DNA from 2 places in the Streptomyces sp. NPDC042371 genome. Region 2 is predicted to be linked to the other one. Evidence: predicted binding sites of a transcription regulator. Region 2 holds the regulator's gene; the other holds the start of a gene.
What was found. Region 2 encodes HrcA, which represses chaperone genes, less so after heat shock. Its sites were predicted from a motif close to TTNGCACTCNGNNNNNCNGAGTGCNAA; they were not measured.
Positions count from the first base shown of each region.

Region 1: a site for HrcA is predicted at 9,121-9,147, ahead of groL (chaperonin GroEL). Genes of this name have one in related genera too.

Region 1 covers NZ_JBWKAP010000005.1:492,072-508,121, reverse strand. Annotated here, with positions in the region: gene otsB (trehalose-phosphatase) at 1-87, shown strand, start outside; gene AC068B_RS18330 (right-handed parallel beta-helix repeat-containing protein) at 96-1,613, opposite strand; gene AC068B_RS18325 (alpha,alpha-trehalose-phosphate synthase (UDP-forming)) at 1,686-3,092, opposite strand; gene AC068B_RS18320 (DUF7927 domain-containing protein) at 3,191-5,290, opposite strand; gene AC068B_RS18315 (glucosyl-3-phosphoglycerate synthase) at 5,371-6,315, opposite strand; SAM riboswitch class I at 6,471-6,644, shown strand; gene thrC (threonine synthase) at 6,662-7,957, shown strand; gene AC068B_RS18305 (MoaD/ThiS family protein) at 8,059-8,334, shown strand; gene AC068B_RS18300 (cold-shock protein) at 8,754-8,957, shown strand; gene groL (chaperonin GroEL) at 9,309-10,934, shown strand; gene AC068B_RS18290 (esterase/lipase family protein) at 11,054-12,334, opposite strand; gene AC068B_RS18285 (Uma2 family endonuclease) at 12,626-13,207, opposite strand; gene AC068B_RS18280 (hypothetical protein) at 13,264-14,178, opposite strand; gene AC068B_RS18275 (DUF397 domain-containing protein) at 15,756-16,043, opposite strand; gene AC068B_RS18270 (helix-turn-helix domain-containing protein) at 16,024-16,050, opposite strand, start outside.
Region 2 covers NZ_JBWKAP010000001.1:753,112-769,161, forward strand. Annotated here, with positions in the region: gene AC068B_RS03355 (VOC family protein) at 1-183, opposite strand, end outside; gene AC068B_RS03360 (16S rRNA (uracil(1498)-N(3))-methyltransferase) at 205-948, opposite strand; gene AC068B_RS03365 (nitronate monooxygenase) at 945-2,018, opposite strand; gene dnaJ (molecular chaperone DnaJ) at 2,168-3,307, opposite strand; gene hrcA (heat-inducible transcriptional repressor HrcA) at 3,308-4,324, opposite strand; gene AC068B_RS03380 (MBL fold metallo-hydrolase) at 4,510-5,247, shown strand; gene AC068B_RS03385 (DUF3097 domain-containing protein) at 5,283-6,095, shown strand; gene hemW (radical SAM family heme chaperone HemW) at 6,339-7,571, opposite strand; gene AC068B_RS03395 (SpoIIE family protein phosphatase) at 7,654-9,570, opposite strand; gene AC068B_RS03400 (HAMP domain-containing protein) at 9,790-13,884, shown strand; gene AC068B_RS03405 (response regulator) at 13,897-14,481, shown strand; gene AC068B_RS03410 (AMP-dependent synthetase/ligase) at 14,553-16,050, opposite strand, start outside.

The DNA.
Region 1 (16,050 bases), on a different contig from region 2:
GAGCTCGCCGGGCGGGCCGACCTGGTGGTGGACGGTCCCGCCGGAGTGGTGCGGCTGCTGTCGTGGATCGGCGCTCAATTGGATTGATCTCTGGTTCAACTGGATTGATCCGCCCCGATGTTGGGCGGGTTCGGGATCCGATTGCCGAAGTAGTCGTGCGTGGTCCCGTCGGCGGTCGGCGTGCCCGCGCCCCGCGCGGGTGAACCGGGCTTCAGGCGTACGTCGCCGGGGGCGCGCGGCGCGGTGGAGACGAGGCGCGGGTCGGCGTTCACGGCCTTCGGGTCGCGGGGCTGCGCGGTGTTCCAGTACAGGTTGCCCTCGTAGGTGCTGACCGTGTCCTTGATGGGGGAGCCCGCGCCGGGCGCGCCGACGAAGACGTTGTCGCGGAAGGTGACGCCGGACGGCCCGTTGTTCGAGACGAGGGCGGTGTCGGAGCGGTCGGTGACGACCGTGTTGCGGTAGACCTGCGTGTCCGTCGACGCGCCGCAGACCACGGAGATCACGGCGTAGGGCGACGCGGTGTTGCGGTCGTTGACGCTGATGTTGTCGTGGACGCGGTTGCCGTCGCTGATCGTGTCCTCGGCGTTGCAGACCAGCAGGAAGCCGCCCTCGTTGTCGTGGCTGTAGTTGTAGCGGTAGACGTTGCGGTTGTTGCCGCCGTCGATGTCGTACGCCATGGAGTCGCGCGTCCCGTGGCCGCCGGTCACCTCGTTGTACTGGTAGACCACGTCGTCGGACTGCCAGGCCCACAGCCCCGCGTTGTAGCCGCCGGAGCGCATGTTGAAGCCGTCGACGTAGTTGTGCTCCGCCAGCGCGCCCCTGGCCTTCTGCACGACGATGCCGTCGCCGCCCACGTCGTACACCTTGTTGCGCCGGAACCGCACGCCGGTGGAGAGCCAGTTGGCGCCCTCGACGTCGCGGCCCCAGGTGGAGGAGGTGGCGATGCCGGTGCGGTCGACGTGGCGGACGGTGGAGTTCTCGACGCGGACGCCGTCGAAGCGGGTGGGCTTCGCGGTGCCCTGGACGGTGAAGAGGATGCCGCCGCTGGGGTCGGGGTCCTTGAAGTCGGCGCCGTTCACGTCGTGCACGTCGACCCCGTCGACGACGAAGTGGTGGGCCACGCCGTAGTCGGCCAGCCGGACGTAGAGGCCCGCGCGGCGCTCGGTGGTGGTGGCGGGTCCGGTGTTGGAGAGGTCCAGGTTCCGGATCTCCCACTGCTCGGTGTCGACCAGGTGGAGGGCCGCGCGGGCGCCGCCGCCCTCGATGTGCGGCTTGGCGGCCCGCTTGCTTCCGTACGCGTCGATGCGCACGGGGGCGCCGGCCGCACCCGCACCTTTGGGAGCCAGCACCCCCGTGCAGCTTGTGCCCCGCTTCAGCAGGAGCCGGTCGCCGGGGCCGAAGGCGTGCCCGCTCGCCTTGGCCACCGTGCGCCAGGCCGTCCTCGCGGAGGTGCCGGACGCGGAGTCGTCGCCCGCGGCGCAGTCGACGTAGTAGGTGGACGCCTTCACAAAGGCGGAAGGGGCGGAGGAGGCCTCGGAGGCGGAAGGTGCCAACGGGGCCGCCGCCGCGGCCAGGACCACGGCTGCCACGATGCTCGTGCGACGCAGAGTCATGCCGTGGACCGTAGTGACGCCCGCGCCCCGGCGCCCATGGACAAACGGAAGGGGTGCTTGGACTGCCCGGGGTCAGCCGGTGAGCGCCCGCAGCTGGTCCAGGAACCACTGGGCGGGCGGCAGCGCCGTCGCCGCCGCCGCGAGCCGCTTGGTGCGTTCGGCGCGCTCGTCCTGCGGCATGAGGAGGCCCGCGTGCAGCGCCTCGGCCGTGGCCATCACGTCGAAGGGGTTCACGGAGAGGACGTCGTCGGCGAGCTCCTCGTGGGCGCCCGCCTCCCGCGACAGGACCAGCGCGCAGCCCTCGTCGGAGACGACGGGGACCTCCTTCGCGACGAGGTTCATGCCGTCGCGGATGGGGTTGACCAGGGCCACGTCCGCCATCCGGTAGGCGGCGAGCGAGCGCGCGAAGTCGTCCTTGACGTGCAGGACGACCGGCGTCCAACCGGCCGTGCCGAACGTGGAGTTGATCTCCGCGGCGACCCGCGAGACCTCCTCCGTGTAGTCGCGGTAGACGGCGAGGTCCTGCCGGGAGGGGTAGGCGAAGGCGACGTGCACGACGCGCTCGCGCCATTCGGGGCGGGTGTCCAGCAGCTCCCGGTAGGCCAGCAGGCCGCGCACGATGTTCTTGGACAGCTCCGTGCGGTCCACCCGCACGATCAGCTTCCGGGCCTCTCCGTCCTGCTCACCCGCCTGCTCCCGCAGCGCCCGCATCCGCTCCTCGACGTCGTCCCGCCGCGACCGCTCCCGCAGGAAGTCCGCGTCGGCGCCGAGCCCGTGCACCCCGATCCGGGTGCCCGACGTGCCGCCGACGATCCGCACGCAGCACTCGGTGAACGCGTCCGCCCACCGCCCGGTGAGGAAGCCGAGCCGGTCCGCGCCGAGCATCCCGCGCAGCAGCTGCTCGGCCACGTCGTCGGGGAGCATCCGGAAGTAGTCGGCGGGCGCCCACGGGGTGTGCGAGAAGTGGCCGATGCGCAGGTCCTCGCGGAGTTCGCGGAGCATGCCCGGCACCAGCGCCAGGTGGTAGTCCTGCACCAGAACCGCCGCCCCCGGCGCCGCCTCCCGGGCCAGCGCCTCGGCGAACGCCCGGTTGTACGTCTCGTACGCCGCCCACTGCGTGCGGAACTCCGGGCCGAAGACCGGCTCCAGCGGTGTCTGGTAGAGCATGTGGTGGACGAACCACAGCACCGAGTTCGCGATGCCGTTGTACGCGTCCGCGTGGATCGCCGCGTCGATGTCCAGCATCCGCACGCCGGGCTCCCCGACGCCGCGCCGCACCGCCTCGCGGTCGCCCTCGCCGAGCGCCGCGCACACCCACAGGGCGTCGGCGTCGTCGCCGATGGCGCTGAGCCCGGAGACGAGGCCGCCGCCGCCGCGCTTGGCACTCAGCTCCCCGTCCTCTCCCACGCTGTACGAGACGGGGCCGCGGTTGGACGCGACGAGGACGTGCGCTGCTGACGATGTGGACTCGGAGACCATGTGGCAGAACGTAGCCAGTCCCGTAAACCCTCAAACGTACGGCGGCCGGACTCCCTGGGAAGGAGGTCCGGCCGCCGTGCTCCGCCGTGCCGGGTGGGTCAGTCGCGGCGCCCGCGTGCCGCGACGAGCACGAGCACGCCGAGCCCGCACAGCGCGGCCGCGGCCCCGCTGTAGAACAGGGTCGAGGAGGGGCCCGCCGCGGCGAGCTCACCGCGCGCACGGTGCGGCTGCTTGCTGGGCCGCTGCGGTCCCGCCTGCGGCTGTCCGGGCTGCTCCGGTGCCGGTGCGGCCCTGCCCTGCACCCGCTGGGCGAGGATCGCCGTGGTGCAGGGGTCGTCGCCGCCGCGCCGCGTCCTGGCGCAGTTGCTGCCCGGTGCCGTCACGGTGATGACGGTGACCTTGCCGGGGGTGCAGGACACCTTGATCTTCTGGGTGATGGTGACCTTGCCCTTGGCGGGGACGTTGCCCTTCCACACGTAGGTGGAGCCCCGCTTGGTGACCTTGCCCGCACTGGCCACGGGCTCGCTGCCGGGCCGCACGGGCCAGGACGCGGTGGCGCCGACGCGGGGGTCGCGCGACGGGTTGCGCACGGTGATCGTGTTCGTGGTCGAGCCGCACGCCGGGACGGTCCGCCGGGCGGGGGAGCTGCCCACGACGACCGGCGGCACGGGCATGTCGATGACCGGCTCGGACGTGCAGTTCGGGTCGGTGCTGCCCTTGTCGCAGTTGGAGCGCGGGGTCTCCACGTCGACGTTGTTGAGCAGCTTGCCGTCGCCGCTGACCGGATCGTTCACGGTGACCGAGTAGGTGACGGTCGCGGTCTCGCCGGGACCGATGTCACCGACGTAACCGATCTTCGGTTTCGTGTACGAGACGGTTCCGGTGGAGGCCTTCACGTCGTGGTCGTACGTCGCGTCGTCGAGGTTGCCGCTCAGGTCGTCGCTGAACCTCGCGCCGGGGTAGGGCAGTTTGCTGATGTTCTTCGCCTTGACCGTGTACGTCAGCCTGTCGCCCGGCTTCACCTTCGCGGGCGAGGCGGTCTTGGTGACCTCCAGGTCCGGCACCGGCACGGAGAGCGCCAGCTGGGAGGGGACGTACACGTCGCCGGTGCTGGTGAAGGTCAGCTTCGCCGACGTGGCGCCCACGGGGATCGCCCCGTCCGGCACCTCGAAGGCCTTGGCGTCGATGCTCAGGTTGTTGCGGTACTTGGGATCGACCGCGCCGTCGTCCTCGCTGACGAAGAAGTTGTCGGCCTTGCCCGAGTGCGGCTCGGTGACCGGTTTGCCGTCGACGAGGAACCGGTCGCCCTTGGTGTTCCAGTCCCCCTCGTACGCGGTCACGCTGGCGTGGATGTCGCCCGCGGTGCGGTAGAAGCCGTCGACGGGGACGGTGGTGGAGCCGTCCGGGGCCGCGGCGCGCCTGGTCGAGCGCTGGATGACGTGGCCGCCCCAGATGTAGACGTTGCGGCGGTCCGGCGCGTACTGCTCGTTCGGCCCGTCGTACTTGTAGACGACGGTCAGCGACCAGCCGCCGACGCAGCCCTGGCCGGACGGCGCCCAGATGTTGCCGACGGCCACCTCGACGGGGCTGCCGGTGGGCGCGCCCTGGAAGGCGTCGGTGACGTCGGCCTCGGCGGTGTAGTAGTGCGGGCCCTGCGTCGCGTTCGGGGAGCGGACCGCGTTCTCGACGTTCACCGTGGACTGGGCGCCGCCGCCGACGCGGATGACCGGGCTCGTGGTGAGCGGGTCGCCGGGCGCCGGGTCCACGGGCTTGTTGCCCTCGCGGTTGAGGTCGCAGATGTCGCGCACGGTCCTGCCGAAGCGGTGCGTGCCCGCGTTGCCGCCCCAGAACAGGCGCGCGTAGTCGACCTGGGCGCCCGGTGGGACGGTCACCCGGCCGGTGCTGGAGTCGAAGGTGCCGGTCAGGCCCGCGGTGTCGATCCGGCGCTCGACGAAGTTGTTGTTGTTCTTGGCGCCCTTGGCCTGCTGGGTCTCCTCGCAGGAGGCGGCCACGTCGGCGGGGCTCGTCGGGCAGTCCAGGACCGTGTTGCCGATGGTCTTGAAGTCCCCGTACAGCGATTCGTCGTAGCGCTTCGCGAAGGGCTCGATGACCTCGGCGGAAGCGGGTGTCGCGGTCGCGGTGAGCACCCCGGCGGCGACGGTGGCGGTGGCGAGTGTCAGTCCGCCCGCTCGCCGCATGGCTCTCATGGCATCTCGTGCCCACATACGTCTGACCCACATAAAAGGGCAATGTAGGCAAAACGGATCATATCCGGTGGCTACGCCACGCGACGGTGCGCATACTCGTCGATATCGGCCATGGGCGGCCGCTCCTCCGTGTCCACCGGATGGGTCCTCGGCTCGAACCCGTGCTCGCCGCGGACGAACTGCGTGAGCTCGGGACGTACGAGATGCCCGCGCGCCAGCCGCAGCTGAGCCGTCCGGTAGATCGCCGCCGCCATCCGCCCGAGCGCCTGCCCGTCCTGGTGCCGGTGCCTGCGCACCCCCACGTCGACCTGTGCCAGCGCGTCCAGGCCCACGGTGTGCAGCGCGTCCACGAGCAGGCCCAGCTCCACGCCGTACCCGACGGGGAACGGCAGCCGCTCAAGGAGCGACCTGCGGGCCGCGTACTCACCGCCCAGCGGCTGTACGAAACCGGCCAACTGCGGCCAGTGCATGTTCAGCAGCGGCCGCGCCATCAGCTCGGTGACCCGGCCGCCCTGCCCGGCGGCCCCGGCCAGCGGACGGTCGTACATCGCCTTCACGAACGCCACGTCCGGGTCGGTGAGCAGCGGGCCCACGATGCCGGAGACGAAGTCCGCCGAGAAGTCCTTCAGGTCCGCGTCGACGAACGCCACGATGTCGCCGCCCGTCACCAGCAGCGAGCGCCACAGCACCTCGCCCTTGCCCGGGACCGCGGGCACGCGCGGCAGGATCGCGTCACGGTGGACGACCTTGGCGCCCGCGGCCGCGGCGACCTCGGCGGTACGGTCGCCGGAGCCGGAGTCGATCACCAGGAGCTCGTCGACCAGCGGGACCTTCTCCATCAGCTCACGACGGATCTCGGCGACGATCTCGCCGACCGTCCCCTCCTCGTCGAGCGCGGGCAGCACGACGCTCACCGACGCGCCGCCCGCACGTTTCGCGGCGGCCAGCCGGTCCCGCGGGCGGTCGGCGACGGACCAGGAACGCCTGCTCAGCCAGTGCTCGACCTCTTCCAGCACGGTCGTGGTCCTCCCATATGTGATCCATCTCGCGGTTCGGACGACTATCTCAAGGGTCCGGGGCTTCGGTTACAGTCTTGAACAACGCCGGTGACCATCGCATGTCGGGGTCGCCGCCGCGTTGAGATCGACAACTGAAACCCATAATCGAATACCGCTCATCCAGAGGGGCAGAGGGATACGGCCCGTTGAAGCCCCGGCAACCACCCAGCCGCCACGCGTCGGTAGACGCATTCGTCACCGTGTGCGCAGTAAGCGCCGCGAGGCTCCCGGCTCGGGAAGGTGCCAATTCCGTCTCGTGGCGAGATGCGTCGCGAGGAAGATGAGGAGAAAGGGCCTCGCCTCCATGGCTGTGCAGACTGTCGCCACCGAAAGCACCACCTCTTCCGTAGACCTCGGGCCCGCATCCGGCCTCTCCTGCCGTGAGTGCGGCACCAAGTTCCCGCTCGGTCCGATCTTCGCCTGTGCCGAGTGTTTCGGTCCCCTCGAAGTCGCGTACGACCTGCCGCTCGGTGACCCGGAAGCCCTCCGCAAGCAGATCGAGTCGGGCCCCGCCAACATCTGGCGCTACGCCCCCCTCCTGCCCGTCCCCGCCGACGTGGCCGACAAGCCCAACCTGAACCCCGGCTGGACCAAGCTCGTCAAGGCCGACAACCTCGCCGCGGAGCTCGGCGTCGAACAGGGCAAGCTGTTCGTCAAGGACGACTCCGGCAACCCCACGCACTCCTTCAAGGACCGGGTCGTCGCGCAGGCGCTCGAAGCGGCGCGCGCCTTCGGCTTCACCACCCTGTCGTGCTCCTCCACCGGCAACCTCGCGGGCGCCGTCGGCGCCGCCGCGGCCCGCGCCGGTTTCCGCTCCTGCGTGTTCATCCCGCACGACCTGGAGCAGGGCAAGGTCGTCATGGCCGCGGTGTACGGCGGCGAGCTCGTCGGCATCGAGGGCAACTACGACGACGTGAACCGCTTCTGCTCCGAGCTCATCGGTGACCCGCTGGGCGAGGGCTGGGGCTTCGTCAACGTCAACCTGCGGCCGTACTACGGCGAGGGCTCCAAGACCCTCGCGTACGAGATCTGCGAGCAGCTCGGCTGGCAGCTGCCCGACCAGCTCGTCATCCCGATCGCCTCAGGATCGCAGCTCACGAAGATCGACAAGGGGCTCAAGGAGCTCATCGCCCTCGGCCTCGTCGAGGACAAGCCCTACAAGATCTTCGGCGCGCAGGCCGAGGGCTGCTCGCCGGTGTCGGCGGCCTTCAAGGCGGGCCAGGACGTGGTCCGCCCGCAGAAGCCGAACACCATCGCCAAGTCGCTGGCCATCGGAAACCCCGCCGACGGGCCCTACGTGCTCGACATCGCGCGTCGTACGGGCGGGGCGGTGGAGGACGTGAACGACGAGCAGGTCGTCGACGCGATCAAGATCCTCGCCCGCACGGAGGGCATCTTCGCGGAGACCGCGGGCGGTGTGACGGTGGGCGTCACCAAGAAGCTGGTCGAGGCGGGCCTCATCGACCCGTCCCTCACCACGGTCGTGCTCAACACCGGGGACGGCCTTAAGACGCTCGACGCCGTCGCTGAGACGTCGCAGGCCACGGCCACCATCAAGCCGAGCCTCGACGCGTTTCGCTCCGCGGGTCTTGCCGGATAGGCCGTAGCTTCCCTGCGGGCCCGCTGCGGCTGGTCGCGCAGTTCCCCGCGCCCCTTTCAGGGGCGCCATCCCTCCGCCCCCGTACTTCTGAGGTGAACACCATGAGCGTCAACGTCCGCATCCCCACCATTCTCCGCACCTACACCGACGGCAAGTCCGAGGTCGCCGCCGAGGGGGCGAACCTCGGGGAGGTCATCGCCGATCTGGAGAAGAACCACACCGGCATCGCCGCCCGCGTCCTGGACGACCAGGGCAAGCTGCGCCGCTTCGTCAACGTGTACGTGAACGACGACGACGTCCGTTTTGAGCAGGGCCTGGAGACGGCCACTCCGGACGGTGCCGGTGTCTCGATCATTCCCGCCGTCGCCGGCGGCTGAATCTTTACGCAAGCACCCTGCGTTATCTGAATTGCCCCCTCCGCGAGAGAAACGGAGGGGGCAATTCTGCATGGTTGAGCGCGGTACAGTTGGGAAGCGTGCTTCGCCGTCAGTGCCGAGTGCATATACGAAGTCGGCCTGGAGCCGACAAGAAGTAGCCAAAGAGTGCTGCCCATTTGATCCTTATGCGGCATTTGCCTGGCCCGAATTGCCCTGACTTCTGGCGAACTCTCCGCATATCGCCGATCGCGCGTGCCCAGAATTCTCGTCCGATTGACCTGTTGCAGACGGCAGTTGGACAGATACATTCAGCGGCGGTCGACGCGTTCCGGCGCACACCCCTACCAGTGGGGGGTGAGGTCTGACCCGGGTCCGCGAAGTGCGGTCCTGTGCAAGGGCCAGTAATAGGGGAGTTAGGCATGGCTCAGGGCACCGTCAAGTGGTTCAACGCGGAGAAGGGGTACGGCTTCATCGCGGTCGACGGTGGTGCGGATGTTTTCGTCCACTACAGCGCGATCCAGATGGACGGTTACCGCACCCTTGAAGAAGGTCAGCGAGTCGAGTTCGAGATCTCGCAGGGCCAGAAGGGTCCGCAGGCGGACATGGTCAAACTCGCCGTCTAGCTCGGCGCGACCGACCACCGAAGCAAGCATCGCGAGGGGCTCGTATCCCATCTGGGGTACGGGCCCCTCGTGTGCGTCCGGGGCGTCCGGGGTAGGCCAGGGGCCTGTCCGTGATCTGCGAGAGGCGCTTGCACTCGCAGGGGTCGAGTGCTAATCATTGGGCTTAGCACTCTCCCAGTGAGAGTGACAGAACTTGGATCGGGCCGGTGAGGTCCGCAGGCCGAGTGGGGCAAGGAACCACAAGGGCTGCAGGCCGTCCGTCGCGGGCACCTCCACGATCCGTTGCGTTTCCTCCCCCAAGCTCCTGGAGGGAGCAGGGGGGACCCCCATCGTCCGGGAGGACCACTTCACATGGCCAAGATCATCGCGTTCGACGAGGAGGCACGGCGCGGCCTCGAGCGCGGCATGAACCAGCTCGCCGACGCCGTCAAGGTGACCCTGGGCCCCAAGGGTCGCAACGTCGTCCTCGAGAAGAAGTGGGGCGCCCCCACGATCACCAACGATGGTGTTTCCATCGCCAAGGAGATCGAGCTCGAGGACCCGTACGAGAAGATCGGCGCCGAGCTGGTCAAGGAGGTCGCGAAGAAGACGGACGACGTCGCCGGTGACGGCACGACGACCGCGACCGTCCTGGCCCAGGCCCTGGTGCGCGAGGGTCTGCGCAACGTGGCCGCCGGTGCCAACCCGATGGCCCTCAAGCGCGGCATCGAGAAGGCCGTCGAGGCCGTCTCCGGCGCCCTCCTCGAGCAGGCGAAGGATGTCGAGACCAAGGAGCAGATCGCTTCCACGGCCTCCATCTCCGCCGCCGACACCCAGATCGGCGAGCTCATCGCCGAGGCGATGGACAAGGTCGGCAAGGAAGGCGTCATCACCGTCGAGGAGTCGCAGACCTTCGGTCTCGAGCTCGAGCTCACCGAGGGCATGCGCTTCGACAAGGGCTACATCTCGGCGTACTTCGCCACCGACATGGAGCGTATGGAGGCGTCGCTCGACGACCCGTACATCCTGATCGTCAACTCGAAGATCTCGAACGTGAAGGACCTCCTTCCGCTCCTCGAGAAGGTCATGCAGTCCGGCAAGCCGCTGCTGATCATCGCCGAGGACGTCGAGGGCGAGGCCCTGTCGACCCTGGTCGTCAACAAGATCCGTGGCACCTTCAAGTCCGTCGCCGTCAAGGCGCCCGGCTTCGGTGACCGCCGCAAGGCCATGCTCGGCGACATCGCCATCCTCACCGGTGGCACCGTCATCTCCGAGGAGGTCGGCCTCAAGCTGGAGAACGCCGGTCTCGACCTGCTCGGCCGCGCCCGCAAGGTCGTCATCACCAAGGACGAGACGACGATCGTCGACGGCTCCGGTGAGAGCGACCAGGTCCAGGGTCGCGTCAACCAGATCCGCGCCGAGATCGAGAACAGCGACTCGGACTACGACCGCGAGAAGCTCCAGGAGCGCCTGGCGAAGCTCGCGGGCGGCGTGGCCGTCATCAAGGCCGGTGCCGCGACCGAGGTCGAGCTCAAGGAGCGCAAGCACCGCATCGAGGACGCCGTTCGCAACGCGAAGGCCGCCGTCGAAGAGGGCATCGTCGCCGGTGGTGGCGTGGCCCTGCTGCAGGCCGCTGCTGTCTTCGAGAAGCTCGAGCTCGACGGTGACGAGGCGACCGGCGCCAACGCCGTGAAGCTCGCGCTGGAGGCCCCGCTCAAGCAGATCGCCGTCAACGGTGGTCTCGAGGGTGGCGTCGTCGTGGAGAAGGTCCGCAACCTCACCGTCGGCCACGGCCTCAACGCCGCGACCGGTGAGTACGTGGACATGATCGCCGAGGGCATCCTCGACCCGGCGAAGGTGACGCGCTCTGCCCTGCAGAACGCCGCCTCCATCGCCGCGCTGTTCCTCACCACCGAGGCCGTCATCGCCGACAAGCCGGAGAAGGCGGGCGCTGCCCCGGCCGGCGGCGGCATGCCGGGCGGTGACATGGACTTCTGATCGACCTCTGGTTGATCACGTCCTGACGTACCGAGGGCGGCACTCCTTCCCAGGAAGGGGTGCCGCCCTCGGGCGTTTCCCGAACCGGGCGCTTCAGCGTTCGTAGGGGCCAGGGCGCCCTACGGCAGACGCTCCATGAGCCAGGTGCAGAGCTCTTCGGTGACGAGGGTGTGGCCCTCGTTCCGGGAGGCGCAGAGGAACTCGTCGAGTTCGCTCTCCTTCTCCGCCGCGGCCGTCACCGGCTCGTACAGCTTCTCGTGCGTGTCGATGTCGCGCAGGGCGATCGCGCTGACCGTCGGCACGAAGCAGTGCTCCCGGATGTCCGCCTCGGAGCGGAGGCCGATCAGGGCCGGGACCTTGTTCAGCTCGTCGGCGAGGATGCCGAAGCCTTCCAGGGTGCCGCCCGGAGCGCCGTCGATCTCAGGCAGCCCCGACGTGTTGATGTGCGGCCGCCGCAAGGTCACCACCCGCAACTGCGCCACGAGTTCGGCCTCACCCGCGGACTGCGTGTACAGCCGGGTGCCGGTGATCGCCAGCCCCTTCCCGTGGAACGCCTGCTCGCCGGGGCGGATCCCGTTGCTCTCCCCGATGCGCACCCCGTTCGCGACGCCGATCTTCCTGGGCCGCGACGGCCATCCGCCCACCCGCTCCAGCTCGGCGAGGAACGTACCGCGTTCCTTGTCGGTCTCCGGTGTGTCACCCCACTCGCCGATGTGCTGCCACAGCAGCTGCCGCGCGGCCGGGCTGTTCATCTGGTTCGAGAACGCGGCGTTGAGCTTGCGGATGTAGTGCGCGAACGCCTGCAGCGCGATGGGGATCCAGGCGCCGCGGTGCGGGCTGTCGTAGGAGAAGTACAGGTCCGTCTGGTGGTCGTTCTCCGGTCCTCCGTCGTGCTCCATTTTGGCCAGTGCGTACCGCGTGACCAGGCCGCCCATGCTGAACCCGCCGACGGCCAGCGGGTGGTTGCCCCGGCGCCGCGCGATCGCCTCCAGGATCGCGGCCCTCGCGACTTCCGCGTTCTCCAGGATCGACGCGCTGCGCTCGTCGAAGCCGAGCAGGATGACGTCGCGGCCGCGGTTGCGCAGCTCGCTCAGGAACGGATACGGGCCGCGCTCCAGGATCTCCCAGGAGAAGTCCAGCTCGCTCGGCCCGCTGTTGAAGCCGTCGCCGAGGATCACCGGGCGGGTCAGGCCCTTCTCCTTGTCGGCGAGGTACACCCAGGCGGTGCCGCCGGGCAGCGCCCACTCGTCGTCGGGCGCCGGTGCCTCGGCGGGGGCCTCCCGTGCTTCCCTCGGGCCGGGGGCCAGGGTGATGCGGGCGGCGGCCCCGATCGCTTCGGCCACCTCGCGCTCGTCCAGGTGCTCCAGATCGGGCTGAGTGGGCTCGTTGGAGTCGGTCATGAGGGTCCCCTCCGGTCGTGCCGCTTCGATGACGTGGGGTGCCATCATCGGTACGCGCCGTGATCAGGGGCAGGGTCTCGGCGACCTTTCGGACAGCGCGCGTTCGGCCGTTCCCGTGCGGGGCTCACGAGGGGTCGGGGCGGTCGGCCAGGGGTGACCGGGCGGTACGGGGCGGGGGCGCGCAGGAAGGGGTGGTGCGTCGGCCACGTGAGGGCGGGGCGAGGGGCGTCGGCTGCCCGCCCGGCGGGGAAAGTATGTCGCGAAGACGACGCGGGGGCGGTGCGTGCCGTGTCAGTCGGCGTAGTCCTTGAGCTTCTCGGTGGCCAAGGTGATGTTCACCGGCTCGGGCAGCCGGACGGTGTCCCCGAAGGGGTAGGTGGGGCAGCGCTGATACGCACCGTTCATGGGTTCGCTGAATACGACGAGTACGCCCTTGTCGCGGTCGACGAGCAGGTAGACGGGGATGCCCGCCGCCGCGTAGCCGTCGCGCTTCTCCACTCGGTCGCGGAGATGGGTGTCCGAGTCCTTCGAGGTGACCTCGACGACCATCAGGACGCCCTCGGTGTCGGCCCACATGCCCTCCTGATCCACGAAGTGGTCGACCGGAGCGAGGGCGCCGTCCGCGTAGGCCCGGCCGTTCCGGTACGCCTCCACCTGGAGATCCTGTTCGGGGTACAGCAGCAGCTCGGGGCGTTGCTGCATGCACTGGGTCAGCAGCCACATGACGATGGCCCTGTGACGCTGGTCCGGCATCGGCTTGACCTTCAGCTTTCCTCGGATGAATTCGAGCTTCACCGCGTCGGGAGCATGCTTCTCCAGATGCTCGAACTCTTCGACGGTCATCTGGGCGTGCTCTTCGATGCTGGGGGTCATGGCGTCGCCTCCTCCCCTACATCGTGCCCCGCTTCTGGCGCGAGTGAGCCGCATGGTCATGGCTGTGTCCTCTCCTGTGAGCGGGATGCCGCTGCGCGGGCGGTGGCCGCGTGTGCATGGACCCGGGCCGATGGCAGCGCTGAGGGGTGCCGCCGGTGGCCGGGCTCGCCCCGGCACGGGCCGCACACGCCACCCGGCAGGACCTCTGGGCGGCCCGGGGCGCCGCAGGTCATGCACTCCAGCACGCGGAGGACGGGGCGGGGCGGCGGCTCCGGGGGGAGCTTCGTCGTGAGGCGGCTCCGGACGAGGGCCGCGGGGCTGTGGACCGGGCTGGGCAGCCCGGCTGTGAGCGCACGGAGCATGTCCGGCTCCGCGGCACCTCGCGCGAACCACGCCGTGGCCAGCGGTGCCAGGGCGGCGCAGTCCGCGGACGAGAGGGACAGCGCGGGGGCCGTCCGGCCGAGGGCCGCGAGCAGGATGAACGCGCGGCTGCGGGTGGCGGGCCGGTGTCTGTCCGGCCCCGCTCCCTCCGGCCCCGCTTCCTCCGATCCCGCTTCCTCCGCTACGTCGCCCCGCGTGAACGCCGCCCACCAGGCGTCGTCGCGCGCGGTGCGCGAGAACCACGTTCGGGTGATCCAGCGGGCGCTGCCGCTGCCGCTCACGTGTTCCCTGCCGCGTTTCAAGTGCCCTGCGTCCTGGATCCTGTTGAGGGCCGTGCGGAGGGCGCACTGTCCGTACGGGAGGTGCTTGGCCAGCGTCTTCACGGAGATGTCCGTGCCTTCGGGAAGCCGGTCGAGGTACGCGGCGATGGACGCCTCGCGGGGCGGGAGGTGGAGGAAGTCGTCGTTCGTCCGGGGGAGTTGGGACGGGGTGGAGCGTTTCCCGTAACCCGGGTTGGCCATCGGGTGGGAGCCCGCGTGGGGGGTCGCGTGCGTGGGCAGGAAGGCGGCACTAAGCTTGGCGTCAGCCATGGATCGGAACTCGTTCTTTCGATCGTGATGGTTAAACCCCCGCAGGTGTTCCAGCACCGGGCGGGGGTTGTTCGTTATGCGGGCACGCTAAGCCGTTGTCACGCTGCGTGGCAAGTCGAACGCGAAAAGTGTTGGGTCCTCCAACTCGCAGGGAGGGAGGGTGGGTTGAGGCCCGCCTCCCGTTCCACTGAAAGAGGGCTCGGGGTTCGTGACTTGAGCGTCGGGGTGGGCGCCGGGCGGGGACTTCGGTGGGCCGGGGGCGTTGATGGTGACCGGGGCCGCCCGGTGTTTTGCGGAGTGTGGCGGTTCCGGGCCGGGAGTAAAGGGCGCTCCTGCGTCGCGTCGGCTGCGCCGATTCCGCTGCGCTCCACCCTTGACTCCCGTCCCTCCACCGCACGTTGACTTTGACCCGGACGGCCAGGGGTGGGGGCTACGGGTCCGGCTGGGATGAGTCATCACCTTTCATCGCCGGGTGCGGACCGGTCCATCGTGGGCGGCCGCCACGGTCGCGGCTGGGCCAGCCGCGCGGCGTCGCCGCTCGGGCCATCCGCTCGCGCGGCCGGGTGCGGACCGGCCCAACGCGAGCGGGCGTCACGGTTTGGGGTGGGTCAGCCGCTCTCGTTGCCGGGTGCGGGCCGGCCCATCGTGGGCGGGAGCGATGGTCGATCTGCCGATGGGCCGCCAGACCCCGGGCCCTCCGGCACCTGTTTTGGAAAAGTGGTGAATGGATTCCCCGCGCGCCCCCCACCCGTGCCCGATGCGCCCCCGGGCATGCGGGGCGTGCCCTGCCGGATGCGCGAGGTGTGGGGGGTGTGGGAGCGGGTGGTTGGGTCGGGCCGCGCCCTCCGGCACCTACTTTCGGAAAGTTGCGAAGGGGATCGCCGTGCGCCCCCCATCCAAGCCCCATGCGACCCCCGCGCATGCGGGCTTGCCCTGCCGGATACGGGAGATGAGTGGTGGGCGGGACGGCGCACGGGGTGTGGGAAGGGGGCGCGCGGCGGGTCGGTTCGCAACTTTTCCAAAGTAGGTGCCGAAGGGCCCGGGGCCCGGGGCCGAGGGCTGGTGGCGCTTGGGGCGGGGCGGTCGCCGCCCGCACGCCATGCCGCACCCACACCCACACCCGCACCCGCACCCGCACCCGCACCCGCACCCGCACCCGCACCCGCACCCGCACCCGCACCCCAACCGCGACGGTGACGGCGAGGCACGATGGGCCGGACCGCACCCAGCAACGAGAGCGGCTGACTCACCCCAAACCGTGAGAGCGACGCACGTTGGGCCGGTCCGCACCCGGCAGCGCGAGCCGATGACCCGAGCGGCGATGCCGCACGCGTGCGGTGAGGGTGACTCACGTTGGGCCGGTCCGCACCCGGCGATGAAAGGTGATGGCCCGAGCGGCGATCCCGCAGCCCCCACCCCTGGCCGTCCGGGTCAAGGTCTGCGTGCGGTGCAGGGGCGGGAGTCAAGGGTGGAGCGCAGCGGAATCGGCGCAGCCGACGCGCAGCGCAGCGGAGCGCCCTTTACTTCCGGCCCGGAGCCGCCACACTCCGCAAAACACCGGGCGGCCCCGGCGACCTTCAAAGACGCAGGCCCACCGAAGTCCCCGGCTTCATGTGCGCCACGAACGCGGACCAGCTCGCGGCGCGGAAGGTGAGGTGGGGTCCGTTCGGGTTCTTGGAGTCGCGGACGGGGACGAACTCCGGGTGACCGTCGGCCACTTCGAAGCAGTCGCCGCCCTGACCTCCGCTGTACGTCGACTTCCGCCAGGAGGCGACCTCCAGGCAGTTGCCGCCGCTTGCGTCGCTGTAGGAGGACTTGTGCCACGTGGCGTTGCTCAGGTCGTAATCAGGGCTGTTGCTCTTCATGTGAGTA
Region 2 (16,050 bases):
GAGGAGTCCGGCCATCATCGCCCGGTCCTGGAGCGCGATGCCCGCCGAGCCGACGGTGAACCCGAACTTCTCGTACGGTCCGTCCTGGGCGCCCGACTGGGGTTTCAGGCCCAGGACTTCGCCGTAGAAGCGGTAGCAGGCAGGGAAGTCCGCGACGAGCAGACGGACCTGGGCGAGTTCCAACGCATCCCCCGGGGGGTTCGGTCAGGACCAGCGGCCGGTGCGTCCGAGGAGCAGCGCCGTCGCCGCGGTCCCGGCGGTCGACGTGCGCAACACGCTACGCCCGAGCCGGTACGGCTTCGCACCCGACTCGGCGAACACCGCGAGCTCCTCCGGGGAGACGCCCCCTTCCGGCCCGACCACCAGCACGATGTGCCCGGCCGCGGGCAGGTCCGCCGTGGCCAGCGGGTCGCTGCTGCCCTCCTCGTGCAGGACGGCGGCGAAGTCGGCGCCCGCGAGGAGCGCGGCGACCTGCTTGGTCGACGCGGCGTCGGCGATCTCGGGGAAGCGGACCCGGCGCGACTGCTTGCCCGCCTCGCGCGCGGTGGCCCGCCACTTGGCGAGGGCCTTGAGGCCGCGGTCGCCCTTCCACTGCGTGATGCAGCGCGACGCGGTCCACGGCACGACGGCGTCGACGCCGGTCTCCGTCATGGTCTCCACGGCGAGCTCGCCTCGGTCGCCCTTGGGCAGGGCCTGTACGACGGTGATGCGGGGCGCCTGGGCGGCCTCCTCGGCCACCGCGTCCAGCGCCACCACGAGCCGGTCCTTGCCCTCGGCGGCGACGACCACACCGTGCGCCGACCGTCCGGCGCCGTCGGTCAGGACGACGTCCTCACCGGCGTGCAGCCGCTTCACGGAGACGGCGTGCCGCCCTTCGGGCCCGTCGAGTACGTAGTGTCCGTCGCCGCCCGTGGTGAAGTCCTCGACGACGAAGACGGGGGCGGTCATGCCGCACCCTCCGCCGTCGACGCCGCCTTCGCCTCGGCCAGTTCGGCGGTGAGGACCTCGACGAGCTGTCCGGCGGGCAGCTCACGGGCGAGGCGGTGGCCCTGCCCGGCCCAGAGCGCCATGCCCTGTGCGTCACCGGCCTTCGCCGCGGCCTTGCGCAGGCCGCTGGTGAGGTGGTGGATCTGGGGGTAGGCGGCGGGCGCGTACGGGCCGTGCTCGCGCATGAAGCGGTTGACGAGGCCGCGCGCGGGGCGCCCGGAGAACGCCCGGGTCAGCTCGGTCCGCACGAACAGCGGGTTGGTCATGGCCTGCTTGTGCAGGGCGTTCGCGCCCGACTCGGGGGTGACGAGGAACGCCGTGCCGAGCTGCGCCATGTCCGCGCCCGCCGCGAGCACCGCGGCGATCTGCGCGCCGCGCATCAGGCCACCGGCCGCGACGATCGGGATCTGCACGGTCTCGCGGACCTGCGTGATGAGGGAGAGCAGCCCGATCCCGGCGCCGTCGGTCTCGGGGTTGTCCTTGTGGGTGCCCTGGTGTCCGCCCGCCTCGATGCCCTGCACACACACGGCGTCGGCCCCGGCCCACTGGGCGGTCTGGGCCTCCTCCGCAGTGGTGACGGTCACGACGGTCAGCGTGTTGACGCGGGCGAAGGAGTCGAGGACGTCACGGGTCGGGCAGCCGAAGGTGAAGGAGACGAGCGGCACGGGATCGTCGAGCAGGATCGCCAGCTTGGCGTCGTACCCGTCGTCGCGTCCGCTGTCCGGGTCGCCGAGCTCCGTCTCGTACCAGGTGGCCTCACCGGCGAGCTGGTTGCGGTAGACCTCGACGGCCGCGGGGTCCGCGGAGTCAGGCTGCGGCATGAAGAGATTGACGCCGAAGGGCCGCGAGGTGAGGCCCCGCACCTGTTTGATCTCCTGGTACATCCCGTCGGCGGTCTTGTACCCGGCGGCGAGGAACCCGAGCCCCCCGGCCTCGGCGACGGCCGCGGCCAGCCGGGGGCCGGAGGCACCGCCCGCCATGGGGGCCTGCACGATCGGACAGCGGCAGAGCTCGGTCAGTGCGGAGGACATGACGGCATCGTGCCACGCTCCGCCCGACCCACCGAATCGCGCCCCGCGCCTAGGCGCACGCCACCCCCTCCGCGCCCCGCAGACGACCGAAAAGCCCCCGGCGCCGGAAGAATCCGTCGCCGGGGGCCCAGAAGTCACCGCTCAAGGCGCTACCGCCCGTTGAACGCGTCCTTCAGGCGTGAGAACAGCCCCTGCTGGCCCGGCTGGAACTGCCCCGTGGGCCGCTCCTCGCCGCGCGCCTTCGACAGCTCGCGCAGCAGCCGCTCCTGCTCGGGGTCGAGCTTCGTCGGCGTGAGGACCTCGACGTGCACGATGAGGTCGCCCCGGCCGCCGCCGCGCAGGTGCGTGATGCCCCGCCCGTGCAGCGGGACGGACTGCCCCGACTGTGTGCCGGGCCGGATGTCGATCTCCTCGAGACCGTCCAGCGTCTCCAGCGGCACCTTCGTGCCGAGCGCCGCCGCCGTCATCGGAATGGTGACGGTGCAGTGCAGATCGTCGCCGCGCCGCTGGAAGACGGCGTGCGGCAGCTCGTGGATCTCTACGTAGAGGTCACCGGCGGGGCCGCCGCCGGGGCCGACCTCGCCCTCGCCCGCGAGCTGGATCCGCGTGCCGTTGTCGACACCTGCGGGGATCTTCACGGTCAGGGTCCTGCGCGACCGGATGCGGCCGTCACCGGCGCACTCGGGGCACGGGGTGGGCACGACCGTGCCGAAGCCCTGGCACTGCGGGCAGGGCCGCGAGGTCATGACCTGGCCGAGGAAGGACCGGGTGACCTGCGACACCTCACCGCGGCCGCGGCACATGTCACACGTCTGGGCGGAGGTACCGGGCGCAGCACCTTCACCACTGCAGGTCGTACACACCACAGCGGTGTCGACCTGTATGTCCTTGGTGGTCCCGAAGGCGGCCTCGTCGAGGTCGATCTCCAGCCGGATCATGGCGTCCTGGCCACGGCGCGTACGCGAGCGGGGCCCGCGCTGCGACGCCGTCCCGAAGAACGCGTCCATGATGTCGGAGAAGTTGCCGAAGCCGCCGGCGCCGAAGCCACCCGCGCCTCCGCCGCCGCCCGCCTGGGACAGGGGGTCGCCGCCGAGGTCGTAGACCTGCTTCTTCTGCGGGTCCGACAACACCTCGTACGCGGCGTTGATCTCCTTGAAGCGCTCCTGAGTCTTCGGGTCCGGATTCACATCCGGGTGAAGCTCTCGCGCAAGCCTCCGGAAGGCCTTCTTGATTTCGTCCTGGGAAGCGTCGCGGCGCACGCCGAGTACGGCGTAGTAGTCCGTGGCCACTTACGACTCCGCCAGGATCTGTCCGACGTAACGTGCCACTGCGCGTACTGCTCCCATCGTTCCCGGATAGTCCATGCGGGTCGGTCCGACCACGCCGAGTTTGGCTACTGCCTCGCTTCCCGAACCGTAGCCGACCGAGACCACGGACGTGGAGCTGAGTCCCTCATGGGCGTTCTCATGACCGATCCGTACGGCCATGCCCGAATCCTGCACCTCACCAAGCAACTTGAGGAGCACGACCTGCTCCTCAAGGGCTTCGAGAACGGGCCGGATGGTGAGGGGAAAGTCATGTCCGAAGCGAGTGAGATTGGCGGTGCCGCCGATCATCAGCCGCTCCTCCGTCTCCTCGACGAGTGTCTCGAGGAGGGTGGAGAGGACGGTCGTGACGGTGGAGCGGTCCTCGGCCTCGAAGGCCTCGGGCAGGTCCTGCACCAACTGTGGCACGTCCGCGAAGCGCCGCCCCGCGACCCTGCTGTTCAGCCTGGCCCGCAGGTCCGCGAGCGCGGTCTCGCCGAACGGTGCCGGGCAGTCGATCATGCGCTGCTCGACCCGCCCCGTGTCGGTGATCAGTACGAGCATCAGCCGGGCCGGGGCCAGCGAGAGCAGCTCCACGTGCCGCACCGTCGACCGCGTGAGCGACGGATACTGCACGACGGCGACCTGCCGGGTGAGCTGCGCGAGCAGCCGCACCGTACGCCCCACGACGTCGTCGAGGTCGACTGCGCCGTCGAGGAAATTCTGGATGGCCCGCCGCTCCGGCGCGGTCATCGGCTTGACGCCTGCGAGTTTGTCGACGAAGAGACGGTAGCCCTTGTCGGTCGGGATGCGCCCCGCGCTGGTGTGCGGCTGGGCGATGAACCCTTCCTCCTCAAGCACCGCCATGTCGTTGCGGACGGTGGCCGGGGAGACCCCCAGACGGTGTCGCTCGGTGAGCGCCTTGGAGCCGACGGGCTCCTCCGTCCCCACATAGTCATGGACGATGGCGCGCAGCACTTCGAGCCTGCGTTCACTGAGCATCGCGCACACCTCCAGCTGTCTCCGTCGCTCACGACGGGCTCCGGCAACCCCCGAGCCCCCTCGCCTGGCACTCACCGCGGGCGAGTGCCAGCACTTCAAAAGGTCAGTGTACGGCCGTGGGGTACGGGCCCGGCAAGACAGCGGCTGCCGAACACCGCCCGTACGGATAGCGTCACCGTATGAACGTGACGCCTGCATGGGAAGCGGCGGGCTGGGAGCGGCTCGCCCCACGCGTGGGACGGTGCCGCCTGCCCGTCTGGGACTGCACGGCGGGGCTCGTCGTCGGCGACGACGCGGCCCTCATGATCGAGGCGGGTGCGCATCTGGCCGAGGGCGCGGCGCTGCGGACCCAGGCCCGGCAGATCCTGGGCGACAGCCGCAGAGTGACCCACCTCGCGCTCACCCACCCGCACTTCGACCACGTCCTGGGGGCGGCGGCCTTCGCGGGCGTGGAGGTGTACGGGGCGGTGGGCATCGACACGGTCCTCGCCAGGGGCCGCGACGAGCTGCGCGCGGACGCGGTGCGGCACGGCCTGGACGCGGAGGCGGCGGCCGAGGCGGCCGACCTCCTGGTCTCCCCGCACCACCTGGTGTGCGGGGAGTGGACGCTCGACCTGGGCGGCGGCCTCCAGGTGCTGCTCGCGAACGTCGGCCCCGGCCACTCCGGCCACGACCTCGCGGTCCTGGTGCCCGGCACCGACGGCGGCCGGGAGGTCGTCTTCTGTGGCGACCTGGTCGAGGAGTCGGGCGAGCCGCAGGCGGGCCCGGACGCGGCGCCGAGCCACTGGCCCGCGGCGCTCGACCGCCTCCTGGACCTGGGCGGCGAGGAGGCGCTCTACGTACCCGGGCACGGTGCGACGGTAGATGCGGCTTTTGTCCGTGCCCAACGCGCCACACTGGCAACCCGCTTCGGCGTGTCGTAGCCGAACCCGCGCTCGCTCTTCCTATCGTCACCAGAATGCGCCAGTACTCCGCCGACCTCACGCCCCCTTGGAAGAAGCCGAAGCCCGTGCCGGAGGTGGCCGCGGACGCGGACCTCGTGGTGGAGGAGCTGAGCACCGGCTTCTGCGGGGCGGTGATCCGCTGCGAGAAGACGGCGCAGGGCCCGACGGTGACCCTGGAGGACCGCTTCGGCAAGCAGCGCGTCTTCCCGATGGAGCCGCGCGGCTTCCTCCTGGAGGGCCGCCCGGTCACCCTGGTCCGCCCCACCCAGGCCCCCGTACGCCCCTCCCGCACCGCCTCCGGCTCGGTGGCCGTCCCCGGCGCGCGGGCCAGGGTCGCCCGTGCGGGACGCATCTACGTAGAGGGCCGTCACGACGCCGAACTGGTCGAGCGCGTCTGGGGCGACGACCTCCGCATCGAGGGCGTCGTCGTCGAGTACCTGGAGGGCATCGACGACCTCCCCGCGATCGTCGCCGAGTTCGCCCCCGGCCCCGACGCCCGCCTCGGCGTCCTGGTCGACCACCTGGTCCCCGGCTCCAAGGAGTCCCGCATCGCCACGCAGGTCACCAGCGCCCACGCCCTGGTGGTCGGCCACCCCTACATCGACATCTGGGAGGCGGTGAAGCCCTCCTCGGTCGGCATCCCCGCGTGGCCCCGCATCCCCCGGGGCCAGGACTGGAAGACGGGCATCTGCAAGTCCCTCGGCTGGCCGGAAAGCACGGGCGCGGCCTGGCAACGCATCCTGAACTCGGTCCACTCCTACAAGGACCTGGAGCCCCCACTCCTGGGCCGAGTAGAAGAACTAATCGACTTCGTCACACTCCCGTAGCCCCCGTTTGCCCCGCAACATCCAGCGGGCGTAGGGGCCCGAGGTCACCCCCACCGGGCCGCAGCCGCGTACGAGACGGGAGGGGACGCGGGGGTATGTGCGCACGGAGCACCGAGCACACCCTGACGGCAAGAGACCTCCGACGCGGCGCAGGGATAGCGAGTACGCACATACCCCCGCGGCCCCGCACCCACAACCGAACCCCAAGCGCAGACGCCCGCCCAGAGCGCGCCCCCGCCAGACCTAGTCCACCAGGTCCCGCACCACCGCATCCGCCAACAACCGCCCCCGAAGCGTCAGCACAGCCCGCCCCTCCCCGTACGGCCCCGCCTCAAGGAGCCCCTCGTCCCGCGCCCGCACGGACGCCGCGAGCCCGGCCTCCCGAAGCAGCGACAACGGGCACCCCTCCCGCAGCCGGAGCTCCAGCAGGATCCGCTCCACCCGCCGGTCCTCCGCGGAGAGCACCTCGCGCCCGGCCCCGGGCGACTTCCCACCCGCCAGCGCCCCCGCATACGCCCCGGGATGCTTGACGTTCCACCACCGCACGCCGCCCACGTGGCTGTGCGCCCCGGGCCCGGCCCCCCACCAGTCGGCACCCCGCCAGTACAGCTCGTTGTGCAGGCACCGGCCGCTCTCGGACGTGGCCCAGTTGGACACCTCGTACCACTCGAAGCCCGCACCCCCCAGCACCTCGTCGGCGATCAGGTACCGGTCCGCGTGCACGTCGTCGTCGGTCATCGGCACCTCGCCGCGCCGGATCCGCCGCGCCAGCTGCGTGCCCTCCTCCACGATCAGCGCATAGGCGCTGACGTGGTCGGGCCCGGCCCCGAGCGCCGCGTCGAGCGTGGCGCGCCAGTCGTCGTCCGTCTCGCCCGGCGTGCCGTAGATCAGGTCGAGGTTCACGTGCTCGAACCCCGCCGCCCGCGCCTCCGCGACGCACGCCTCGGGCCGACCGGGCGTGTGCGTACGGTCGAGCACCTTCAGGACGTGCTGCTTCGCGCTCTGCATGCCGAAGGAGACCCGGTTGAACCCGCCCTCCCGCAGCTCGCTCAGATACGCCTCGTCGACCGACTCCGGATTCGCCTCGGTCGTGATCTCCGCGTCGTCCGCGAGCCCGAATTCGTCCCGTACGGCAGCGAGCATCCGTACGAGATCGCGCGCGGCGAGCAGCGTCGGCGTACCACCGCCCACGAACACGGTCCGCACGGGCCGCGGGTCGTCGCCCAGGACCTTCCTGGCGAGCCGCACCTCGTCGACGAGGGTCTCCGCGTAGTTGTCGCGGGAGGCGAGCACACCGCCGGAGCCGCGCAGCTCGGTCGCGGTGTAGGTGTTGAAGTCGCAGTACCCGCAGCGCGTGGCGCAGTACGGGACGTGCAGGTAGAAGCCGAGGGGGCGGGAGGCCGCGCCGTCGAGGGCGGACGCGGGCAGCGCGCCGTCCTCAGGCATGGGCTCACCATCGGGCAGTGCGGAAGGCATACCTTCGATTGTCCCCCACCGCACGGCACACCCCGCTCGCCCCGCCTCCGCCAAGCCCGCCCCACCCAGCCCGCAGCCCGCCTCACCGGGCCCGAAGCACCAGCAACGCCAGATCGTCGTCCGGCGGCCGCTCGGAGAACTCGTGCACGAGCCGCCGGATCCGCTCCGCCACCAGACCCGCGTCGAGCCCCGCGCAGCTGGCGAGCGCCGCCGCGAGCCCGTCGCCGTCGTCGAACTGGCGCCGACCCGTGCGGCGCTCGGTCACGCCGTCCGTGACGCACAGGAGCGTCTCGCCGGACCGCAGGTCGAAGCTCTCGCTCGTGTACGTCTCGTCGTCGACGACCCCGAGCAGCATCTGCGGAGTGGCCGCCTCCCGCACCTCGCCGTCGGCGGACATGAGGAGCGGCAGCGGATGCCCCGCGCACGCGATCGTGCAGCGCACTCCCCCTTCGTACGGAACGATCTCGCCGTACAGGAGCGAGAGGAAGCGCGAGGTGGGGCTGTCGGGCAGCAGCGCCTGCCCGCCCGCCACCGCGACGACCGCGGCCGCCGCGTCCGCCGCCTCGGTCGCGTCGTCGAGGAGGAGCTGGTTGAGGCGGTCCATGACCTCCGCGACCTCGTACCCCTCGCGGGCGAGCAGCCGCAGCCAGGGGCGGGCGAGACCGATGACGACGGCCGCCTCGGGACCCTTGCCCTGGACGTCGCCGAGCGCGAAGCACCAGCGGCCCTCGCCCGCCTGGAACACGTCGTAGAAGTCGCCGCCGGGGCCGCCCTTGTCCCGCGGCTCGTAGACGAGGCCGCTCTCGACGCCGGGGATCTCCGCGACCTTGCTGGGCAGCAGCCCCCGCTGGAGCACCTGGCTGATGTTGGCCTGGCGCTGGTAGCGCCGTGCGGTGCTGATGGCCAGGGCGACCCGGCGGCTGAAGTCCTCGACGAGTCCGGTGACTTCGTCGGGGAAGCGGATGAGGCCCGCCCGGCCGATGACGAGCGTGCCGAGGGCGCGCCCGCCCGCGGTCAGCCGGTACGCCAGCGCCGCGCCGGACGTTCCGCCCGCGGGCACCTCCCCGGGCCAGGGGACGGGGAAGGCGCCCGAGCCCGCCGTGTCCGGCACCCGGGGTGGCTCCTTCTCCAGAACGCGGCGCAGCTCCTCTATCCGGTGCTCGCTGGTGTGCCACACCCGGGCGAGCCGTGCGCCCTGCAGGCCCACGGGGCCGTGCCCCGACTCCTGGGACGTGTCGTCGAGCCACACCGCGCACCAGTCCGCGAGGCGCGGCACGAGCAGCTGTCCGGCGAGGGCGGCCACCAGGTCCTCGTCGAACTGTCCGGCCAGCAGGTCGGAGGCTTCGGCGAGGAAGGTGAGCGCGCCCCTGTTGACCCACTCGGTGTCCTGCGAGGTGCGCCTGGGCATCGGCGCGAGGATCTCGGCGGCGCGCAGTCCGCGCTGCAGCGCCTGTTCGCTCGCGTACGACTCGATCTCCTGGACGGCCTGGACGCCATCGACGGGCAGCCGGGCCCAGACCGACTTGGTGCCCGTGCGGTAGGTGATGCCCCAGGACTCGGAGAGGGTCGCGACGAGGTGGAGGCCCCGGCCGTACTCGGGGGTGCCGGACGACGGCGGGCGCTGCTCGCCGCGGACGGCGCGGGAGGGGTGGTGGTCGGAGACCTCGATGACGACGGAGTCCGCGCTCTCGCCCGGCAGTGCCTCGTCGAGCCTGCACATCAGCTCGACGGCCGTGCCCGCGTGCACGACGGCGTTGGTCACCAACTCGCTGACCAGCAGCACCGAGTCGTCGGCCAGCCGGTCGGTGAGGCCCGCGGACGCCGGGACCCCGAGCTCGGTCCAGTCGGCGAGTGCCGCTCGCACGAATTTACGTGCGGCGGCGGGTGCCAGCGGATTTCCGGGCAGCGACGTGCGCGCCACCGCCGGTGGCCCGGGGCGGCCCGGGTCCATGGCGGAGACACGGATATCGGCCTCCCGTTGCAGCGGAATGGACCCCACGGTGCGGCTCCTGAGCAGTTCGGGCGAATACGCCTCAGGCGACACCGACAGAGTGACAGACTGGCCACGCCCATAAGCACCGAGTTACCGAAGTGGGCCGTTATGAGTGAGAACAGTGCTATGCCTGTGCCTGCAAAACGCCGGATTCCGGCCCAGGCGCAGAACGTCGAGTCCGATACGGATCCGGCCAACCGACAGCTGCGCCCGCTTCTCGCTGCCATGCGTGCCGCAAGGGACGGCGACTTCACCAAGGTGACGCCGGTGGGCGACGGCATGACCGCCGAGCTGTACGCGGTGTTCAACGAGATGCTCGACCGTTCGGTTCACTTCGACGCCGAACTGATCCGCGTGCGCCGCGAGATCATAAGGCACGGCCGGCTGGACGAACGGTTCGGCGCGAGCCCGGGTCAGGGCAGGTGGGCCGCCCGCGTATCGGAGGTCAACACCCTGCTCGACGCGCTGGTCGCCCCGGCGGCGAACGCCACCCGGGTGCTGAACGCGGTGGCGGGCGGCGACCTCACCCAGCGGGTCGACCTGCACGACGGCACCCGTGAACTGCGGGGCGATTTACGTCGCCTGGGGCGTGCGGTCAACGCGATGGTGGACCAGCTGTCCCTCTTCACGGGCGAGGTCACGCGCGTCGCGCGCGAGGTCGGCACGGAGGGGCGCCTCGGCGGGCGCGCCAAGGTGCGCGGTCTCTCGGGCAGTTGGCGGGATGTGACCGAAGCCGTCAACACGATGGCGGCGCGGCTCACCGCACAGGTGCGGGACATCGCCCTCGTGACCACGGCGGTGGCGCAGGGTGACCTGACACGCACAGTGACCGTCGAGGCGACGGGCGAGCTCCTCGAACTGAAGCTCACCGTGAACACGATGGTGGAGCAGCTCTCCGCGTTCGCCGCCGAAGTGACGCGTGTGGCGCGCGAGGTCGGCACCGAGGGCCAGTTGGGCGGCCGGGCCCAGGCGCGCGGAGTGTCGGGCGTGTGGAAAGACCTCACCGACAACGTCAACTTCATGGCGTCGAACCTCACCTCCCAGGTCCGCAACATCGCCCAGGTCACCACGGCCGTCGCCAACGGCGACCTCAGCCAGAAGATCACCGTCGACGCCCGGGGCGAGATCCTGGAGCTGAAGTCGACGGTGAACACGATGGTGGACCAGCTGTCCGCCTTCGCCGACGAGGTCACCCGCGTCGCCCGCGAGGTCGGCACCGAGGGAAACCTGGGCGGGCGCGCTCAGGTGCGGGGCGTGTCGGGCGTGTGGAAGGACCTCACCGACAACGTCAACTTCATGGCCGACAACCTCACCTCCCAGGTGCGCAACATCGCGCTGGTGTCGACGGCCGTGGCCCAGGGCGACCTGGGCAAGAAGATCACGGTCGAGGCGAAGGGCGAGATCCTCGAACTGAAGTCGACGATCAACACGATGGTGGACCAGCTGTCCGCCTTCGCCGACGAGGTCACCCGCGTCGCCCGCGAGGTCGGCACCGAGGGAAACCTGGGCGGTCAGGCCCAGGTCCGGGGCGTCTCCGGCGTGTGGAAGGACCTCACCGACAACGTCAACTTCATGGCGTCGAACCTCACCTCCCAGGTCCGCAACATCGCCCAGGTCACCACGGCCGTCGCCAACGGCGACCTGTCCAAGATGATCACGGTCACGGCGCGCGGCGAGATCCTGGAGCTGAAGGACACCGTCAACACGATGGTGGAGCAGCTGCGTGCCTTCGCCGACGAGGTGACCCGTGTGGCCCGCGAGGTCGGCACGGACGGCAGGCTCGGCGGCCGCGCGCAGGTGCTTGGCGTGTCCGGCGTGTGGAAGGACCTCACGGACAACGTCAACTACATGGCCGACAACCTCACCGGACAGGTCCGCAACATCGCGCAGGTCGCGACGGCCGTGGCCCAGGGCGACCTCTCCAAGAAGATCGACGTCGACGCGCGCGGCGAGATCCTGGAGTTGAAGACCACCATCAACACCATGGTGGACACGCTGTCCTCGTTCTCCTCCGAGGTCACCCGCGTGGCCCGCGAGGTCGGCTCCGAGGGCCAGCTCGGCGGCCAGGCCCGGGTCGAGGGTGTGTACGGCACGTGGAAGCGCCTGACGACGAACGTGAACGAGCTGGCGCTGAACCTCACCACCCAGGTCCGCGCCATCGCCGAGGTCGCCTCCGCCGTGGCCCAGGGCGACATGACCCGCTCCATCACGGTCGAGACGCGCGGCGAGGTGTCCGAGCTCAAGGACAACATCAACCTCATGGTCTCCAACCTCCGCGAGACCACCCGCGCCAAGGACTGGCTGGAGTCCAACCTCGCCCGCCTCGCCGGTCTGATGCAGGGCCACCGGGACCTGATGGAGGTCGCCGACCTGATCCTGCGCGAGCTGACCCCGCTGGTGAACGCGCAGTACGGCGCCTTCTTCCTGGCCGACCCGGACACGGCCGAAGCCCCGGCGCCCAGCCAGGTGACCGCCAAGGGCCTCGCCTTCATCGCCGGGTACGGCGCGGCGGAGGGCTCGGTCGTCGACACCGGCGGCATGCCCGCGCAGGGTCTGGTCCGCCAGGCGGCGCTGGAGAAGAAGCGCATCCTCGTCGAGGAGGTCCCGCCGGAGTACATCAAGATCCACTCGGGGCTCGGCGACGCCGCCCCCGCCACGGTCGTCATCATCCCGATCCTCTTCGAGGACAAGCTGCTCGGCGTCATCGAGCTGGCCACGTTCTCCCGCTTCTCCGACGTCCACCTGGCGTTCTTCGACCAGTTCGTGAACACCATCGGCGTCGCGATCAACACGATCATCGCCAACTCCCGTACGGAGTCCCTGCTCGGCGAGTCTCAGCGGCTGGCCATGCAGCTCCAGGAGCGCTCGGACGAACTCCAGCGGCAGCAGGCCGAACTGCGCCGTTCGAACGCGGAGCTGGAGGAGAAGGCCGCCCTGCTGGCCACGAGCTCCCAGTACAAGTCGGAGTTCCTGGCGAACATGTCGCACGAGCTGCGCACCCCGCTCAACTCCCTGCTGATCCTCGCCCGGCTGCTCTCCGACAACCCCGACGACCACCTCTCCGACCAAGAGGTGCAGTTCGCGACGACCATCCACCGCTCGGGCTCCGACCTGCTCCAGCTCATCAACGACATCCTGGACCTGTCGAAGATCGAGGCGGGCCGGATGGACGTACGCCCCAAGAAGCTCCCGCTCATCAAGGTCCTCGACTACGTCCACGCGACGTTCCGCCCGCTCACCCTCGACCGCGGTCTCGCCTTCGACGTGTCGGTGGGCGAGGACGTGCCGCGCGAGATGTTCTCGGACGAGCAGCGCCTCCAGCAGATCCTGCGCAACCTGCTGTCCAACGCGGTCAAGTTCACCTCGGCGGGCAGCGTCGAGCTGCGGGTCAGCCGGGTCACGCAGTCCTCGGGCGACCGGCTGCTCCACGACAACGACGACCTGCTGTGCTTCGCCGTCAGCGACACCGGCATCGGCATTCCGTCCGAGCAACTGCCGGTGATCTTCGAGGCGTTCCAGCAGGCCGACGGCACCACCAACCGCAAGTACGGCGGCACCGGACTCGGCCTCTCCATCAGCCGCGAGATCGCGGGCCTGCTCGGCGGCCGCATCACCGCACAGAGCCACCCCGGCCAGGGCTCGACCTTCTCGCTCTACGTTCCCGTGGTGCACCCGGGCCACGGCGCCGCCGCCATCGCGTACGCGGCAGCGCACACCCAGCACCTGCCGGAACCGATCGAGCAGGCGGCCCTGCGGCCGCACACCGCGCTCGAACCCGACGACAGCTGGCCCACGCCCACCAAGCTGGAGGAGTGGAAGGAAGGGCGCGCGGGCCGCATACTGCCGGGCCGCAGGGTGCTCATCGTCGACGACGACATCCGCAACGTCTTCGCGCTCACCCATGTCCTCAGCCGCGTCGGCATGCCCGTCCTGTACGCGGAGAACGGCCGCGAGGGCATCGAGACGCTGGAGCGCAATCCGGATGTCGACATCGTGCTGATGGACATCATGATGCCGGAGATGGACGGCTACGAAACCATGGTCGCGATCCGTCGCAGCCCCCGCTGGCGGGGCCTGCCGATCGTCGCCCTCACCGCCAAGGCCATGCCCGGAGACCGTGAGAAGGCCATCTCCCAGGGCGCCACCGACTACGTCCCCAAACCCGTGGACGTAGACCAACTGCTCGGCGTCGTCTGCGCCCTCCTGGACCCAGCCGGCTCGTCGACCGACGAGCAATCCACGACCCCCGATCCAGAGACCGTCGTTCAGGAGCAGGACAGCGTCCAAGAAGAAAGCGCTGTTCCTCCGGCGACCGAGTGAGGCACCGTGACCATGAGTGCAGAGGCCGTTACCGACAACCGCGCGAGCATCCTCCTAGTCGACGACATGGAGGACAATCTGATGGCGCTCGAAGCCGTCCTCGGGTCACTGAACGAGCCCCTGGTGCGGGCTCGTTCGGGCGAGGAGGCCATGAAGGCGATTCTGCGGCAACGATTCGCCGTGATCCTTCTGGACGTCCGCATGCCCGGCATGGACGGCTTCGAGACCGCGTCGAACATCAAACGGCTCGACCAGACCAAGGACGTGCCGATCATCTTCCTGACGGGCACCGACAACGACGCGGGCTACGCGTTCCGTGGCTATGCGACCGGAGCGGCGGACTATCTCACCAAGCCGTTCGACCCCTGGGTGCTGCGCGCCAAGGTCACCGTCTTCCTCGAACTGCACCGCAAGAACAGGCAGCTGGAGCGGATACTGGCCCGTGAGCAGCGCCAGTTCGACGAGTTGGCCGCGCGTCTGTCGGCCATCGAGACCCATATGGCGGCGAGCAGCCTCAAGGACGTCCTCGATCTGCGCCGCCACGTGACGCATATGGAGGAACTGGTGCAGGAAATGCGCCGTGGCCGGGGCGTCTAGACCGACACCCCGACCGACCGCGTGACGAACCATGAGGGGCCCCCTGGACCCCGGGGCCCCGAGCCGACGGATCAGGCCTCGCGCGACCCCGCGTACATGTCCTCGATCAGGTGCTTGTACTCCCGCTCCACCACCGGACGCTTCAGCTTCAGGCTGGGCGTCAGCTCGCCGTGCTCGACATCGAGGTCGCGCGGCAGGAGCCGGAACTTCTTGATGGTCTGCCAGCGCTGCAGGCCTTCGTTGAGCTCGCGCACATAGCCGTCGATGAGCTCGACCGTCGCGGGAGCGGCGCACACCTCCGCGTACGACTTGCCCTCCTGACCGTTCTCCTTGGCCCAGTCGAGGATGGCGGGCTCGTCGAGGGAGATCAGGGCGGTGCAGAAGTTCCGGTCGGCGCCGTGCACGAGGATGTTGGAGACGTACGGACACACGGCCTTGAATTGGCCCTCAACCTCGGCGGGCGCGATGTACTTGCCGCCGGACGTTTTGATCAGGTCCTTCTTGCGGTCCGTGATCCGCAGATAGCCGTCGACGGACAGCTCGCCGATGTCCCCGGTGTGGAACCACCCGTCGGACTCCAGGACCTCGGCCGTCTTCTCGGGCAGCCCGTGGTAGCCCTCCATGATGCCGGGGCCGCGCAGCAGGATCTCGCCGTCGTCCGCGATGCGCACCTCGGTGCCGGGCAGCGGCTTGCCGACCGTGCCGGTGCGGTAGGCCTCGCCGGGGTTCACGAAGGAGGCCGCGGAGGACTCGGTCAGGCCGTACCCCTCCAGGATGTGGATGCCCGCGCCCGCGAAGAAGTAGCCGATCTCGGGCGCGAGCGCGGCGGAGCCGGAGACGGCGGCGCGCAGCCGTCCGCCGAAGGCCTCGCGAAGCTTGGAGTAGACGAGGGCGTCGGCGGTCCTGTGCTTGGCGCGCAGCCCGAAGGGCACGGACGCGGTGCCGGTCCTGCGGAAGTTGTCCTGGCTGACCTTCGCGTACTCGCGGGAGACGTCGGCCGCCCACTGGAAGATCTTGTACTTGGCTCCGCCACCGGCCCGCGCCTTGGCCGCGACGCCGTTGTAGACCTTCTCGAAGATGCGGGGCACGGCCGCCATGTACGTCGGCTGCACCACCGGGAGGTTCTCGATGATCTTGTCCACGCGGCCGTCGACGGCGGTGACGTGCCCGAGCTCGATCTGCCCGGAGGTCAGCACCTTGCCGAAGACGTGGGCGAGCGGCAGCCACAGGTACTGCACGTCGTCGGGGCCGAGCAGGCCGGTCGCCGCGATGGCCTTGGCCATGTACGACCAGTTGTCCTGCGGCAGGCGGACACCCTTGGGGCGGCCCGTGGTGCCTGAGGTGTAGATGATCGTGGCGAGCTGGTCGGCGGTGATCGCCGCGATCCGCTCCTTGATGAGCTCCGGGTTCTTCTCCAGGTGCGCGGCGCCGCGGGCCTCCAGGTCGGCGAGGGTGAGCAGCCAGCCCTCGGGGTCGCCCTCGGCGGGCTCGGCGCCCGCGGGGTCGAGCACCACGACGTGCCGCAGCTCGGGCAGCTCGGCGCGCTTCTCGCGGGCCTTGGCGAGCTGC